2 regions of the Paraglaciecola psychrophila 170 genome follow, and region 1 is predicted to be linked to the other one. Evidence: predicted binding sites of a transcription regulator. Region 1 holds the regulator's gene; the other holds the start of a gene.
The links. The regulator FliA, encoded in region 1, starts transcription of late flagellar genes. The targets are predictions, from matches to a motif close to CTAAAGNTNNNNNNNNNNNNGCCGATA.
Positions count from the first base shown of each region.

Region 2: C427_RS22000 (DUF5610 domain-containing protein) is a predicted target of FliA. The motif match lies at 2,434-2,460, and genes of this name have one in related genera.

Region 1 is NC_020514.1:3,496,038-3,504,143, reverse strand. It holds gene C427_RS15325 (MinD/ParA family protein) at 1-825, shown strand, start outside; gene C427_RS15320 (RNA polymerase sigma factor FliA) at 822-1,553, shown strand; gene cheY (chemotaxis response regulator CheY) at 1,611-1,994, shown strand; gene C427_RS15310 (protein phosphatase CheZ) at 2,024-2,779, shown strand; gene C427_RS15305 (chemotaxis protein CheA) at 2,792-4,897, shown strand; gene C427_RS15300 (protein-glutamate methylesterase/protein-glutamine glutaminase) at 4,964-6,073, shown strand; gene C427_RS15295 (ParA family protein) at 6,173-6,952, shown strand; gene C427_RS15290 (chemotaxis protein CheW) at 6,949-7,662, shown strand; gene C427_RS15285 (chemotaxis protein CheW) at 7,688-8,106, shown strand, end outside.
Region 2 is NC_020514.1:4,996,280-5,004,385, reverse strand. It holds gene C427_RS22015 (acyl-CoA desaturase) at 1-424, opposite strand, end outside; gene fabR (HTH-type transcriptional repressor FabR) at 590-1,201, shown strand; gene trmA (tRNA (uridine(54)-C5)-methyltransferase TrmA) at 1,223-2,278, opposite strand; gene C427_RS22000 (DUF5610 domain-containing protein) at 2,491-3,930, shown strand; gene C427_RS21995 (RNA recognition motif domain-containing protein) at 3,968-4,432, opposite strand; rRNA gene C427_RS21990 (16S ribosomal RNA) at 4,962-6,498, shown strand; tRNA gene C427_RS21985 (tRNA-Ile) at 6,622-6,698, shown strand; tRNA gene C427_RS21980 (tRNA-Ala) at 6,733-6,808, shown strand; rRNA gene C427_RS21975 (23S ribosomal RNA) at 7,204-8,106, shown strand, end outside.

The sequences.
Region 1 (8,106 bases):
TCTAGATTAATTAAAGTGATAGCCGTGACAGGCGGGAAGGGAGGGGTTGGGAAAACAAATGTTACCCTTAATACCGCTATCTCACTTGCCCAACAAGGCAAAAGAGTCATGGTGTTGGATGCCGACCTAGGCTTAGCTAATGTTGATGTACTTTTAGGTCTACGGGTGGAAAAAAACCTATCTCACGTATTATCGGGCGAGTGCACTTTAGATGAGGTACTAGTTGTAGGCCCCTACGGGATCAAAATTGCACCTGCAACGTCTGGTAGCCAATCTATGACGGAGCTTACTCCTACGGAACACGCAGGTCTTATTCGGGCTTTTAGCGAACTACAATCGCAAGTTGATGTGTTAATCGTTGATACTGCGGCTGGTATTTCAGATATGGTGTTAAGTTTTTCCAAAGCTGCTCAGGACATCATGATGGTGGTCTGTGACGAACCAACTTCTCTTACAGATGCCTATGCGCTGATTAAAATTTTGAATAAAGAACATGGCGTGTTCCGTTTTAAAATTGTCGCCAATATGGTGCGTAGTATGCGTGAAGGCGATGAATTATTTTCTAAATTGACTAAAGTGACAAATCGATTTTTGGATGTGGCACTAGAACTTGTGGCCGTTATTCCATTTGATGAAAATGTGCGCAATTCGGTTAGAAAACAAAAAGCAATAGTTGAAGCATTTCCTACCTCGCCTGCAGCTATGGCTATTCGAAGGCTTGCTAAAAAAGCGATAGAGTGGCCCATCCCTAATCAACCAGGTGGTCATTTGGAGTTTTTCCTTGAACAACTGGTCACCAAAAATGTATCGGGTGATAAAAGGTGAACAGTAAAGCTGCTGCTTATCAACAATTTGCCGATAAGAATGATTTGGTTGACAGACACGCATCGTTAGTCAAGCGAATTGCTCATCATTTGATTGCTCGTTTGCCAGCCAGTGTTCTAGTGGACGATTTGATTCAAGCGGGTATGATAGGTTTATTAGAAGCATCACGAAATTTTGATGGCAGTAAGGGAGCAAGTTTCGAAACTTTTGCTGGGATCCGGATTCGGGGATCTATGCTAGATGAAATACGCAAAGGGGATTGGACTCCACGTTCTGTGCACAAGAATGGCCGTGCAATAACAGAAGCTATCAATCAAGTTGAACGAGAAACAGGTCGTGACGCACGCGATTTAGATGTGGCTGAAAAATTACAAGTTAGTATTGAAAGTTACCACCAAATGTTAAATGAAGTGAATGCTGGAAAAATCATTGGCATGGAAGACTTAGGGGTAACTGAAGATGTGATCACGACAGAACAAACAAAAGGTTCAGATACGCCCTTTGAAGACTTTCTTCAAGGTTCGTTTCAAAAGGCACTGGCTCATGCTATTACGACGTTACCAGAGCGTGAGGCAATTGTATTATCTCTATACTATGATGAAGAGTTGAATCTGCGGGAAATTGGTGAAGTACTGGATGTTAGTGAATCCAGAGTGAGCCAAATACACAGCCAAGCCATGCTTAAACTTAAGTCTCGCATGCAATACTGGCGTTCAAACGACAAATAATTATAGCAATGAAGTTGGGTTTTAAGTTGAGTGTTAGAACTCTCACCGGAGGTGGTTTTGAATAAAAATATGAAGATCCTCGTTGTTGACGATTTTTCAACAATGCGAAGGATTATCAAGAACTTACTTAAAGATCTTGGTTTTGTAAATATACAAGAAGCAGATGATGGTAATACTGCATTGCCAATGTTACAACAAGGCGATTTTGATTTTGTGGTAACTGATTGGAACATGCCTGGCATGCAAGGAATAGATTTGCTTAGAGCTATCCGTGCAGATGTTAACTTAAAACATATTCCTGTTTTGATGGTGACTGCCGAAGCGAAAAAGGAACAAATTGTTGCTGCTGCACAAGCTGGGGTAAATGGTTATGTTATTAAACCTTTTACTGCTGCAACATTAAAAGAGAAATTAGCAAAAATCTTTGAACGACTTGGTTAAGTTCAGGCTAAGCTGATAGGAAAGACTGTATGAAAACCTCGCCGATTTCTCTTGCAGATGCAAAAAAATTAGTGGTTTTAATAGAAAATGGAGATAACCAAGGCGCTCAAGATTTACTTGAATCTACTGGCGCTCAAACTTCGTTTGAATTATTTGCGGAAGTGGGTAAATTGACACGTCAACTTCATGATTCATTGAATAACTTTCAACTTGATCCTCGCATAGTGAATATGGCTAACGTGGATATTCCAGATGCTCAAACACGACTTAAGTATGTCATAGAAGCGACTGAAGATGCAGCAAATAAAACCATGGATTTGGTGGATTCATGTATGCCTATAGCAGAGAAATTGCATGATGGAATAGTCAATGTTATGCCTGAATGGAATAAACTGATTGTACGAGAATTGCAATTGGGAGAATTTAATCTACTTGTAAAGGAAATGGATAGTTTTCTTAAACATGGTAGTGAATACTCAGCTAAATTGACAGGCCTGTTGACTGAAGTACTCATGGCCCAAGGTTATCAAGATTTAACTGGCCAAGTCATCAGGCGAGTTATCGAGTTAGTTAAAGAAGTTGAAGATAATTTAGTCTACATGCTCACTATGTTTGGCGGCGTTGAACATAAAGATGTTGCTGAGATTGCTGAAAAGCCTAACAATTCTGAGAATGAAGCCGATATGATTAAGGCTGAAGGTCCAATATTGGATGCCGACAGCAGAGAAGACGTAGCGTCGGATCAAGACGACGTAGATGATTTGCTTTCGAGTCTGGGATTTTAGGGAGGCTATAAGATGGCTTTTGATGTTGACGAGGAAATACTAGCTGACTTTCTGGTTGAAGCCGGTGAGATCTTAGAGCTATTGCAAGTACAGCTCGTCGAATTAGAAAATAATCCAGAAGATACGAATCTCCTGAACGCTATCTTTAGGGGTTATCATACCGTTAAGGGGGGGGCCGGATTTTTATCACTGACTGAGTTAGTTGATATTTGTCATGGTGCAGAGAACGTGTTTGATGTTATGCGTAATGGTCAACGTACTCTTACGCATGAGCTCATGGATGTGATATTACAAGCCACGGATGAAGTGGTGCAAATGTTTGATCTAGTCAAAGCTGGTGAGCCTCTGGTAGCTGCTGAAAAGAGCCTTATCGATACTCTCACCAGACTCAGTAAACCTGAATTATTTGACAAAGTTGCGGCTGCAAGCGAGCCTAAATCTGCAGTCAATATAACCACTGCCAATGAATCAGCAGCCTCCAGTGATTTTAGTGAAGAAGAATTTGAGGCTTTGTTAGATGAGTTGCATGGTAATGACGCACCTGGTGCTAAGGAAGATAAAGCGCCAGAAGAAACCTCTTTAAATGATCAAGATATCAGTGATGATGAATTCGAAGCGCTTCTTGATCAATTGCATGGCAAAGGTCAGTTTAAGGGTGAAGATAAAGCTGACACTGAACAGTTAAAAGAGTCGCCAGTTGCACCTGAGCCAAGCCCATCTGGTGACGACATCTCTGATGATGAATTTGAAGCGTTATTAGATCAACTTCACGGCAAAGGTAAAGGCCCAGCTGAAGTCGTTTCTGAAAAGTCATTTTCTGTTAAAGAATCGCAGCCAGCAATAGAACCACCTGAAGTCAAAAAGGCTATTACCCCTCCTGATAAAGTAGAAGTAGCTCAGCCTATAATCGCCAAAAAAGAAGAAAAAAAATCTGCAGCTCCTCCGCAAGGTGAAACGACCGTAAGGGTTGACACTAAACGCCTAGATCAAATTATGAATATGGTTGGCGAACTAGTACTAGTGAGAAACCGACTACTGAGTCTTAGCACCAATGTAAATGATGAAAGCATGGCCAAAGCCATTGCTAATCTAGATGTAGTAACAGGCGATTTGCAAGGCGCTGTTATGAAGACGCGTATGCAGCCTATTAAGAAAGTATTTGGTCGTTTTCCGCGTGTTGTTCGTGACCTTGCAAGGACACTGAAAAAAGAAATAACGCTTGTACTAGAAGGCGAAGAAACAGACTTAGACAAAAACTTGGTTGAAGCTTTGGCTGACCCCTTAGTGCATTTGGTTCGAAATTCGGTTGACCATGGCATTGAAATGCCAGAAAAGAGGAAGGCCGCAGGTAAACCAACTATGGGTACCGTTAAGCTAACTGCGTCACAAGAAGGTGACCATATTTTGCTGAGCATTATAGATGACGGTAAAGGCATGGACCCAGAAAAACTGAAAGAAATTGCGGTTTCTCGTGGGGTTATGGATGCTGATGCAGCGTCAAGAATGACTGATGTTGATGCCTTTAATTTGATTTTTGCACCAGGCTTTTCAACTAAAACAGAAATATCTGAAGTATCAGGTCGTGGTGTAGGCATGGATGTGGTGAAAACCAAAATCAATCAGCTAAATGGTACCGTCAGTATTGATTCTAAGATGGGCATTGGTACAACACTTGAGATAAAAGTACCATTGACCTTGGCAATATTACCGACGCTGATGATAGTGATAGGCAAACAAACGTTTGCTTTACCGTTAGGGTCTGTGAATGAAATTATCAATCTTGATATGCGAAAAACCAATACTGTTGATGGCCAGTTAACGATGATTGTTCGCTCTAAAGCTATTCCATTATTTTATTTGGGAGAATGGTTAGCAAGAGGAGAAGTTAATATTGATAAAACCAAAGGACACGTGGTTGTAGTGCAAATTGGTACAAAACAACTTGGATTTGTTGTTGACGCTCTCATTGGCCAAGAAGAGGTGGTTATTAAGCCTCTAGATGAATTGCTTCAAGGTACCCCTGGCATGGCAGGAGCGACCATAACCAGTGATGGTGGTATTGCATTGATATTAGATGTGCCTGGTTTGCTAAAAAGATATGCCGCCAAAAAATCATAGGTGATTATGTTCTTGATACGCCTAATATGAAATTGATAGTTAGACAAATAGGTATGATAGGCGAAAATGACTTATAAGATTTTAATAGTTGATGATTCAACTTTTTTTCGTCGCAGAATTAAACAGATTCTTGAAGAAGACTGTGAATTAGAGGTAGTAGGTGAGGCTAAAAATGGACAGGAAGCGATAACACTCGTTGCTTCTTTAAGGCCTGATGTTGTAACCATGGACATAGAGATGCCTGTCATGGATGGTATAACTGCTGTGAAGAAAATAATGGCCAGTAACCCTGTGCCTATTATTATGTTTTCATCACTTACCCAAGAAGGAGCACAAGCTACATTGGACGCATTGGATGCAGGTGCTTTAGATTTTCTCCCAAAGAAATTCGAAGATATTGCTCTAAATAGAAAAGAAGCCATTTTACTACTTCAGAATCGTGTTAAAGCGCTATGCGGTAGAAGGATGTTTGGAGCAAGTTCTTTTTTAAGAACACGCTCCTTAGCACCCAACACTACAACAGTCTTACCGACGAAGGTTGTGAATAAAACAACAACGCTAGGTATGAAGTCTACTTTCGGCGCGGCTACGTCAAGTCGTTATACTTGCCTTGCTATAGGCACTTCTACAGGAGGACCAGTAGCCTTACAGAAAATTTTAACGGAATTACCCGCTAATTTCCCTGTTCCTGTGTTAATGGTACAACATATGCCAGGTTCATTTACTCAGGCATTTGCTAAGCGCCTAAATGATTTATGTGATGTAACAGTAAAAGAAGCCGCTAATGGCGAAATGTTGACCCCCGGGGTATGTTATCTCGCGCCGGGTGGTAAACAAATGACCATAGAGGGAAGAGCGGGGAATGCAAGAGTTGTCATCTCTGATCCAGAATGTTTCCCCTCTGCTACTTATAAGCCAAGTGTTGATGTGACGTTCGAATCTGCGGCTCAGGTTTATTCAGGTAATGTACTCGCTGTTATTTTAACGGGTATGGGGGCTGACGGCCGTGAAGGTTGTAAAAAGTTAAAAGCCAAAGGTGCTAAAATATGGGCGCAAGATGAGCAGAGCTGCGTAGTCTATGGTATGCCTCAGGCTGTTACTATAGCCAATATATCCCAAGCGAATTATGATATTGCTCATATGGCGAGTCATATAAAGAACGAAATACTAGATTAGGATCAAAGGAGCACTTTGGGTGTTTTTTCAAAATAAAAATATTGATCTAAATGTCTTCAAATTTTCTCAAACTATAATTCTTAAAATGTGGGTACAGGTTTGGTAGTTTGGACGGTCGCAAATCATAAAGGTGGTGTAGGTAAAACCACCACAACTGTTACCCTTGGCGGTTTATTAGCGCAAAGTGGACAGCGAGTAATATTGGTTGATACTGATCCACAGGCTTCGTTAAGTTACTATTTTGGTGTTGATTCAGAACAATTATCTACTAGCCTATATGACATATTTGTAGCTGGAAAGTCAGTTACTAAAGAGAATGTTTTAAATTGTTTATGTCCGACAAAATTGGACTCTTTATTCATTTTGCCAGCGACAATGGCATTAGCGACGTTAGACAGAAAGTTAGGCACAAAAAGTGGTATGGGACTAATTTTACGGCAAGCTTTAGAGCTAATTAGTGATGAATTTGACTACGCTATTATTGATTGTCCACCGGTTTTAGGGGTGTTGATGATTAATGCTTTAGCGGCTTGTGACAGGGTTATTATCCCAGTGCAGACCGAGTTTTTAGCTTTGAAAGGTTTGGATAGAATGATGCACTCCATGGAAATTATGCAAAAATCATTAGCCAAAACCTTTGCTTATACCATAGTTCCAACAATGTATGACAAACGTGTCAATGCGGCAACTGAGTCTTATAGCACATTGATCCGCACCTACAAAGAGGGTGTGTGGGTTGGGTTAATTCCAATTGATACACGATTTAGAGATGCCAGTCAGGCACAAAGTCCGCCATCTGTGTATTGCCCGAAATCCCGAGGGGTTTTTGCTTATGCTAAACTACTGAGTCACTTACAAAAATTGGAAATAAAAAGATGAGTGGTAATCCCTTCGCTAACGAAGATGTGATGGAAGATTACATGTCAGCCTTGTTGACAGATGAAACTATTGTTGATGATGTTAAACGTCAGTCTGTTGAGCAGTTGTTTAAGACTGAACCAGTTCCAAGAACCGAGCCTTTTATACAACCAGCAGCAGAGCCTGTTGAAACCACTCCAGTGATTGCTAAAGTTCTGGAACCTCAGGTCGAAAAAAGGCTAGTGGCAGTAAATACACCGAGCAAAGTCGTTAAACCTATTATTCCTGAAGGGGAGTTTCAGGTGTTATTATTTGAGGTTGCAGGCATGACATTGGCTGTACCGTTGACGGAGTTAGGTGGGATACACCAGATTGAGAGTGTCAATCCCCTGTTTGGTAAACCTGCTTGGTTTAAAGGCGTTTTGTTGCACCGTGATGAAAAGTATAATGTAGTCGATACCGCCAAATGGATAATGCCAGAAAAATCTTCGGATAAGTTAGCTGGAACAACAGAATATAAATATCTTATAGTGTTAGGTGAAAGTGGTTGGGGATTAGGCTGTGAAAAGTTAGTTGCCACTGAAACTTTGACACCAGATGAAGTGAAATGGCGAAATGTTGAAGGTAGTCGCTCATGGTTATCTGGCATGATTAAAAAGAAAATGTGTGCCTTGATGAATGTTAAGCAGTTGATTAACATGTTGAAGCAAGGTTTAAGCAGTAACGATTAGCCTATTTTGGGCCGGAGCAATGGGAATGAGTGACGACAGAAATTCAAGTAATACAGTAGCCGCAAACGGTGATGAAGTGTTGCAGTGGGTTACCTATAAATTAGGTGAAGAGACATACGGTATAAATGTTATGCAGGTACAAGAAGTTCTGCGTCATACCGAAATAGCTCCAGTACCAGGCGCTCCAGATTATGTTTTGGGGATTATTAATTTAAGGGGTAACGTTGTCACCGTCATCGATACGCGATCACGCTTTGGGTTACCTTCGTCGGATATTTCAGATAATACTCGTATAGTAATCATTGAGTCTGATGAACAAGTAGTCGGTATTTTGGTCGACAGTGTCGCAGAAGTCGTATATCTACGGTCTTCAGAAATAGACAGTGCACCGAATGTGGGTACTGAAGGAAGTGCCAAGTTTATTCAGGGCGTTAGCAACAGAGA
Region 2 (8,106 bases), 1.5 Mb from region 1:
GATCGCGGCAGTTATTATAATCAGCATATCTGTGGATTTGATACTCTCTTAACATCCAACCAATATGAGAATACCAGAACCCTTTTTTGGCTGAATATGGGTCTTGTTCGTTATCGTCAACATGTTTGTGGTGGATACGATGATCTGAACACCAATGCAATATGCTGTTTTGTAACGACATTGCTCCACCTATTGCCAATACTATTCTGACAAATGCGTTGGCTTGGTATGATTTATGAGACCATAAACGATGGTAACCGGCAGTAATCGACATGCCTGAAAAGTAAATTAAAGCGATACACGAGATAATTTCAACGGCATCAAAGCCATTTTTAAATGCTTCAAAGGGCACCAACACAGTGGCTATAAGCCCGGTAATAGTAAATATTAAGATATTGGTCAGCAGTAGGCGTGGTTTTTTCATTTAAAATATTAAGTTCAGCTTACATATGTACGCCATTTTACGTTGCCTTTTGCGTTTCGCAAGCTCTATATGCGTATAGTGTGATATTTCTTCGGTATGTGTTTTACTTTTTTCACGTTAGAATTCAGTTCATACTCAACCAATCAGACACATTAGGTTTAGCTATTGAACCGTCAAGAACAAAAATTACGCACTCGGCGTTCTATTATTGAAGCGGCATTTTCGCTACTAGACGAACAGCGCAGTTTGTCGAGCGTTAGCCTCAGAGAAGTTGCACGCTCAGCGGGTATTGCACCCACTTCTTTTTATCGACACTTTAAAGATATCGACGAGTTAGGCTTAACCTTGGTAGATGAAGCAGGTTTAGCTTTACGTCAGTTAATGCGCCAAGCCCGAGTAAGAATTGCTTCCGGTGGTGGTGTGATTAACACTTCAGTGGATACCTTTATGGAATTCATAACCGCTAATAATAATGTTTTTCGTTTGTTGTTGCGTGAACACACTGGCACATCCATGGCTTTTAGAGCGGCTGTACTGCGGGAAATAAAACACTTTAATGTAGAACTGACTGATTACACTATATCGACCACGGGCTTGCCCTATAACATTGCTAACTTGCAAGCAGAAGCGATGGTTAAATTAGTTTTTAGTGCTGGAGCTGAAGCCTTGGACGCATCCGATGAACAAAAAGCTAATGTAGCAGAGCGAGTAAAACTTCAATTAAGGTTTGTCGTAAATGGTGCTTTGCAAGCTAAGGCTGAACAAACTTCGAGTTAACTATCCGTAACCTATGGGCTGCTACTTTTTTTGCAAATAAACACCACATTCTACATGGTGTGTGTAGGGAAATTGATCGAATAACGCAAATCGAGAGATTGTGTGTGTACTTAATAAGGTATCTAGATTGAGTTTCAGTGTGTCTGGATTACATGAAATATACACAATATTCTCATACTGACTGATCATATTTACCGTACTCTCATCTAAGCCAGAACGAGGTGGATCAACAAGTACCGTTTTACACTGATAATCGGCCAAGTTAATGCCTTTTAAACGCCGGAACTCACGCAATCCCTGCTGTGCTTGTACAAATTCTTCGCTCGACATACGAATGATTTTTAGGTTGTCGATATTATTTTTTACTATATTATCTTGTGCTGCGGCTACCGAGGTCTTGGATATTTCAGTTGCCAGTACTTTTTCAAAGTTTTGCGCTAAGGGAACTGAAAAATTTCCTGAGCCGCAATAGAGTTCAAGTAAGTCGCCTTGACTATTTTGAGTAATATCCAGTGCCCATTCAATCATACTAATGTTGACCTGTGCATTGGGCTGAGTAAAGCTATTTTCGATCTGTTTAAACGTAAATTTGCGTTGCTTGATTGTGAGTTCTTCGGTTACATAATCTTTATCTAGTATAATTTTTTGCTTCTTTGCTCGACCAATAATATCTATTTGGAATTTTTGTCTTAAAGTAATAAGAATTTTCTGCATTTCCTCTGTCCATGCATCATCCAATGTTTTGTGATAAAGCAAAGATACAACGACTTCTTCGCTCAATGTGGCTAAGTAGTCAATTTGAAAAAGCTTTCTGCGTGCTGTTTCGTTGCCTTTAAGCAGCAAAAGTAGCTCTACCATGACATCATTGATGAGTTGGCTAGCAGGAGGGAAATTATGAACCTGGTACTTTTGCTTTGTTACTTGATCAAACATGACATGATGAAGATCATCACCATCATGCCAGAGACGAAATTCGGCACGTAATCTGTAATGTAATGGTAGTGAAGCGAATACTTCTAATTCAGGCACCGGATGTTGGGAAAAGTTTTCTTTTAGAACGCTAATCTTGGTTTCCATTTGTTCAACATAATTTTCTGCCTGAATCTCTGTGGGCCGCATGAATTACCTTAATAGTGAGATAAAAATGCGCAAGGTAAAGTGTTTTTACTCATTCTGCAATATTTAAGAAAAGTTTAACATTTACGGTTGTATGTTTTTTATCCAAATATAACTTAAGTATTAAAGATAAGCGGTCGATAAGTTGAAATAAGGATAGTGAGGTATCTGCCATGAACATCAGTCAATTAAAAGTCTTTTTAGGTGATAAACCCCAACACTTGGGTAACGAAAACAGTATTCAAAATCAGTTACGTGATACTGGATTAAAGCAAGCTATTAGTGGACAAAATAGCCAATCTTCACAAAGACTGGATAAATTTAGTTCTAGTACGTCTTTGGGAGTGCGTATATATACGTATTCATTAAACAATACGTTGGAAGTCGACAAACGCAAGCCAGACTTTTCTGCGCCTGATACAAAAAAAACTGACTCATCACTATTTGATTTCGAAGAAATAGCTAAAAACGTTCTCAAATTTGTTGGTGGAGTAATCAAAAATGCTCAAAATAAGGGTGCCGATGAAGACAAGTTAAATGACATGTTTGAACAAGCTTCATCTGGTGTGCTTAAAGGCATAAAGTTAGCAGAGCAGGACTTAGCTGGTTTCTTAAATGAAGAAATTACTAATGGCATCAATAAAAGTAAAAGCCTAATTGAAGACGGTATTGCCAAGCTAAAGCGTGATATTTCTAACCCGCAAGCTTTAGACCTAGAAAAACCGGCTACATCTAAAGTTAAGTCCACCGGTATATCTTACGAAAAACAAGAATCAGGTGAACTGAGCATTCGAACTCGGGATGGCGATACAGTAAATATTACTTTTGAAGACCTCGAACAATTTGAATTCAGTCAAAGACAGGTGCAGCAAATTGCGCAACAGACTGAACAAGATAAAAAAACCGCAGTGACCGAGCCGGTAAGTGTTCCGATAGATGTTGATAATGCTGCAGTTGCCAGCGCTCAAATTGCTACACCCAATAATGTTGATGCAGACGATTCAGATGTCAGTATTAATGAAGCGGATAAGATTCAACCCACTACTGACTCAATTGAACAGAATGTTATTCTTTATCAAGATAGCACCTTTTCGTATAAAGTTAAGGGTGAGATAGATGAGGATGAACTAAAAGCGATAGGACAATTAGTAACGGATGCTAATGAACTGGCTAAAGATTTTTTTAATGGTGATGTTGAGACTGCTTTTAATCAAGCATTAGAATTAGGTTTTGATGAACAAGAATTATCAAGTTTTGCTTTACAGCTAACAAAATTTGAAAATACAGCAGTTATCAAAGCATATGAAACAGTTTCTAGATTTGATGGTGATAATGTGGACAGTGATCCTGCAAAAGCTGTTAAGCCTGTTGCTGATTATATTGATAAACTATTAAATGTATTGGATGGGTCGAGACTCCGATTAGAAGACAGCAACTCTTATGAGAATATTATCAATGAACTGATCAATAAGTTAGGTGAAGATGTGGCAACGCCAGATTTGATTTCTGCTATTAATCGCTTCAATGGGTTTAATCAGAAACTTGTGAACAACTTACCTATAGGATATCAACCAAGAAAGCAAATCATAGTATTATTTTGGTATATACAATAAAAAGGCCAACATTAAGCTGGTCCTTTTTTATGTGTTATCAAATACTATTCTTCTTCAATTTTTCTTTAGCTAATCTCACCTTTAAAGTACGTTCTTGAAAAGTTGAATCGTTCAAGTTTTTGATTGCTTTAGCGGCACCTTTAGCATTCATTTCAACAAAGCCGTAACCTTTCCTTTTTCCAGTTCGTCGATCCTTCATTAATCGGACTGACACAACACTACCTTGTTGCTCAAAATGTTCTTGAACAGCTTCTTCATCTGCACGATAAGGTAAGTTGCCTACATATAATGTAGATACTTCTGATGATACGTCTTGCTCATTTGATAAAGTAGAATGCGAAAACAACTTTGATAATGCTGGGGCCAATAAGCCACCAACTAAAACGCCTATAGCTGCTGACAATTGATTCGACATATCAGAAGCTAGAATGGGTAAAATGTAATAAAGAACAATAGCGAAAATAACGGTAACAAAAATATTTAAAATAAAAGATGGATTCATATGGCTCTACCTAAAAAGATTTTATGGTTATAAGAATAAAAGCGCCTTCATGTTACTCATTTATATGGTTTTCGCAAATAGTTAGACTAAGTATCAGTCATCCTTTTATTGATTCTTTCAAAAACAAAGCGTTTTGAGCTGTTTTGAGCGATTAATGTGCGATTAAACGATAATTATAAATTAGGGGTTGCATGCAAAGTTGTTGTGTCTATAATGCGCCCTCGCTTCAGGGGAGACGAGTTGGAAACAACGGAGTCACTCGCACCAAACAGGGTAAACCAGTTTGTTGCTTATACGGTAAACGTATAGTTGCTGCGGGGTGCAGCAGTTTTAGTTGAAAAGAAAATCAATTAAATTGTTGACATCAAATGGGAACCGCGTATTATTCGCCTCCCGCTTAAGAGGGTCTACGGACAACCACTTAAGCCGCTAACGCAGTTAGCATGCTCTTTAACAATTAGAACAAGACAATCTGTGTGGACACTCACGAAGTGAGAGTTCACCAAAAAAAATTCATATTTTTAATATTTAATTGAAGAGTTTGATCATGGCTCAGATTGAACGCTGGCGGCAGGCCTAACACATGCAAGTCGAACGGAAACATGTCTAGCTTGCTAGATGATGTCGAGTGGCGGACGGGTGAGTAATACTTAGGAACATGCCTTTGGGTGGGGGATAACTATTGGAAACGATAGCTAATACCGCATAACGTCTACGGACCAAAGGGGGGAGCTTGCTCCTCTCGCCCAAAGAGTGGCCTAAGCGAGATTAGCTTGTTGGTGAGGTAAAGGCTCACCAAGGCGACGATCTCTAGCTGTTCTGAGAGGAAGATCAGCCACACTGGGACTGAGACACGGCCCAGACTCCTACGGGAGGCAGCAGTGGGGAATATTGCACAATGGAGGAAACTCTGATGCAGCCATGCCGCGTGTGTGAAGAAGGCCTTCGGGTTGTAAAGCACTTTCAGTTGTGAGGAAAGCTTGTTGGTTAATACCCAGCAGGTATGACGTTAGCAACAGAAGAAGGACCGGCTAACTCCGTGCCAGCAGCCGCGGTAATACGGAGGGTCCGAGCGTTAATCGGAATTACTGGGCGTAAAGCGCACGCAGGCGGTTTGTTAAGCTAGATGTGAAAGCCCCGGGCTCAACCTGGGAATAGCATTTAGAACTGGCAGACTAGAGTCTTGGAGAGGGGAGTGGAATTTCTGGTGTAGCGGTGAAATGCGTAGATATCAGAAGGAACATCAGTGGCGAAGGCGACTCCCTGGCCAAAGACTGACGCTCATGTGCGAAAGTGTGGGTAGCGAACAGGATTAGATACCCTGGTAGTCCACACCGTAAACGCTGTCTACTAGCTGTTTGTGGATTTAATCCGTGGGTAGCGAAGCTAACGCGATAAGTAGACCGCCTGGGGAGTACGGCCGCAAGGTTAAAACTCAAATGAATTGACGGGGGCCCGCACAAGCGGTGGAGCATGTGGTTTAATTCGATGCAACGCGAAGAACCTTACCTACTCTTGACATACTAGAAACTTTTCAGAGATGAATTGGTGCCTTCGGGAATCTAGATACAGGTGCTGCATGGCTGTCGTCAGCTCGTGTCGTGAGATGTTGGGTTAAGTCCCGCAACGAGCGCAACCCTTGTCCTTAGTTGCCAGCCTTAAGTTGGGCACTCTAAGGAGACTGCCGGTGACAAACCGGAGGAAGGTGGGGACGACGTCAAGTCATCATGGCCCTTACGAGTAGGGCTACACACGTGCTACAATGGCGAGTACAGAGGGAAGCAAACCTGCGAGGGTAAGCGGATCCCTTAAAGCTCGTCGTAGTCCGGATTGGAGTCTGCAACTCGACTCCATGAAGTCGGAATCGCTAGTAATCGCAAATCAGAATGTTGCGGTGAATACGTTCCCGGGCCTTGTACACACCGCCCGTCACACCATGGGAGTGGGTTGCAAAAGAAGTAGGTAGTCTAACCTTCGGGAGGACGCTTACCACTTTGTGATTCATGACTGGGGTGAAGTCGTAACAAGGTAACCCTAGGGGAACCTGGGGTTGGATCACCTCCTTACTATTACGGCGGACCTTGCTTCGTTGAGTGTTCACACAGATTGTTTTGTTTTGATAAGAAGAGCAAAAGAAGTGCTTGGGTAACAAGTCACTATTTGTTTTTGCGCAAGCAAGAGCATGAAATAGGCTTGTAGCTCAGCTGGTTAGAGCGCACCCCTGATAAGGGTGAGGTCGGCAGTTCAAGTCTGCCCAAGCCTACCAAATTTGTGATTATCACAGATTGCCTGCATAAAGCGGGGCCATAGCTCAGCTGGGAGAGCGCCTGCCTTGCACGCAGGAGGTCAGCAGTTCGATCCTGCTTGGCTCCACCATTTAGGTGGAACATCATTTGCTCATAAGATTAAGTAGCCTTAATCAATATGTACTATTAGATAATATCTAATCAGTGTTTATTGATTAAGGTTTTTTAAACCTTAATTGTAGCCGGCGTGTAACGCAGGTCACAATGTTCTTTAACAATATGGAAAGCTGATAAAAAGTAATCGAAAACTAAAAGAGTGTTCTTAGGAACTTACTCTATCTGATTTTGTGATTAGAACTTGTCACGCATACGACAGCAATACCCGTTTAGACGGTTGTTGCACCTAACGCTCAAATAAAAGGTGAGCGGGTGGACGAGTTGTTTGAATTTATCTCTGACGTTACTGAGATGATGACAAATAACGCACTGTTACTCAGGTAACAGAGAGGTCATTTGGGGTTGTATGGTTAAGTGACTAAGCGTATACGGTGGATGCCTAGGCAGTTAGAGGCGATGAAGGACGTGTAAGTCTGCGATAAGCTGTGGAGAGCCGACAAAATGCTTTGACCCACAGATTTCCGAATGGGGGAACCCACCGCTTCGGCGGTATCTTATAGTGAATACATAGCTATAAGAAGCGAACGAGGGGAACTGAAACATCTAAGTACCCTTAGGAAAAGAAATCAACAGAGATTCCCCTAGTAGCGGCGAGCGAACGGGGAGCAGCCGAGTAGTAATGAAGTAGTGGAATGTGTTGGAAAGCACAGCGATACAGGGTGATAGCCCCGTACACGAAGCGTCATTATTGCCATATTAAGTAGGTCGGGACACGTGTTATCTTGACTGAAGATGGGGGGACCATCCTCCAAGGCTAAATACTCCTAACTGACCGATAGTGAACCAGTACCGTGAGGGAAAGGCGAAAAGAACCCCTGTGAGGGGAGTGAAATAGAACCTGAAACCGTATACGTACAAGCAGTAGGAGCAGACTTGTTCTGTGACTGCGTACCTTTTGTATAATGGGTCAGCGACTTATATTTAGTAGCAAGGTTAACCGAATAGGGGAGCCGTAGCGAAAGCGAGTGTTAACTGCGCGTTTAGTTGCTAGGTATAGACCCGAAACCGAGTGATCTAGCCATGGGCAGGTTGAAGGTTGAGTAACATCAACTGGAGGACCGAACCGACTAACGTTGAAAAGTTAGCGGATGACTTGTGGCTGGGGGTGAAAGGCCAATCAAACTCGGAGATAGCTGGTTCTCCCCGAAAGCTATTTAGGTAGCGCCTCGGACGAATACCACAGGGGGTAGAGCACTGTTAAGGCTAGGGGGTCATCCCGACTTACCAACCCTTTGCAAACTCCGAATACCT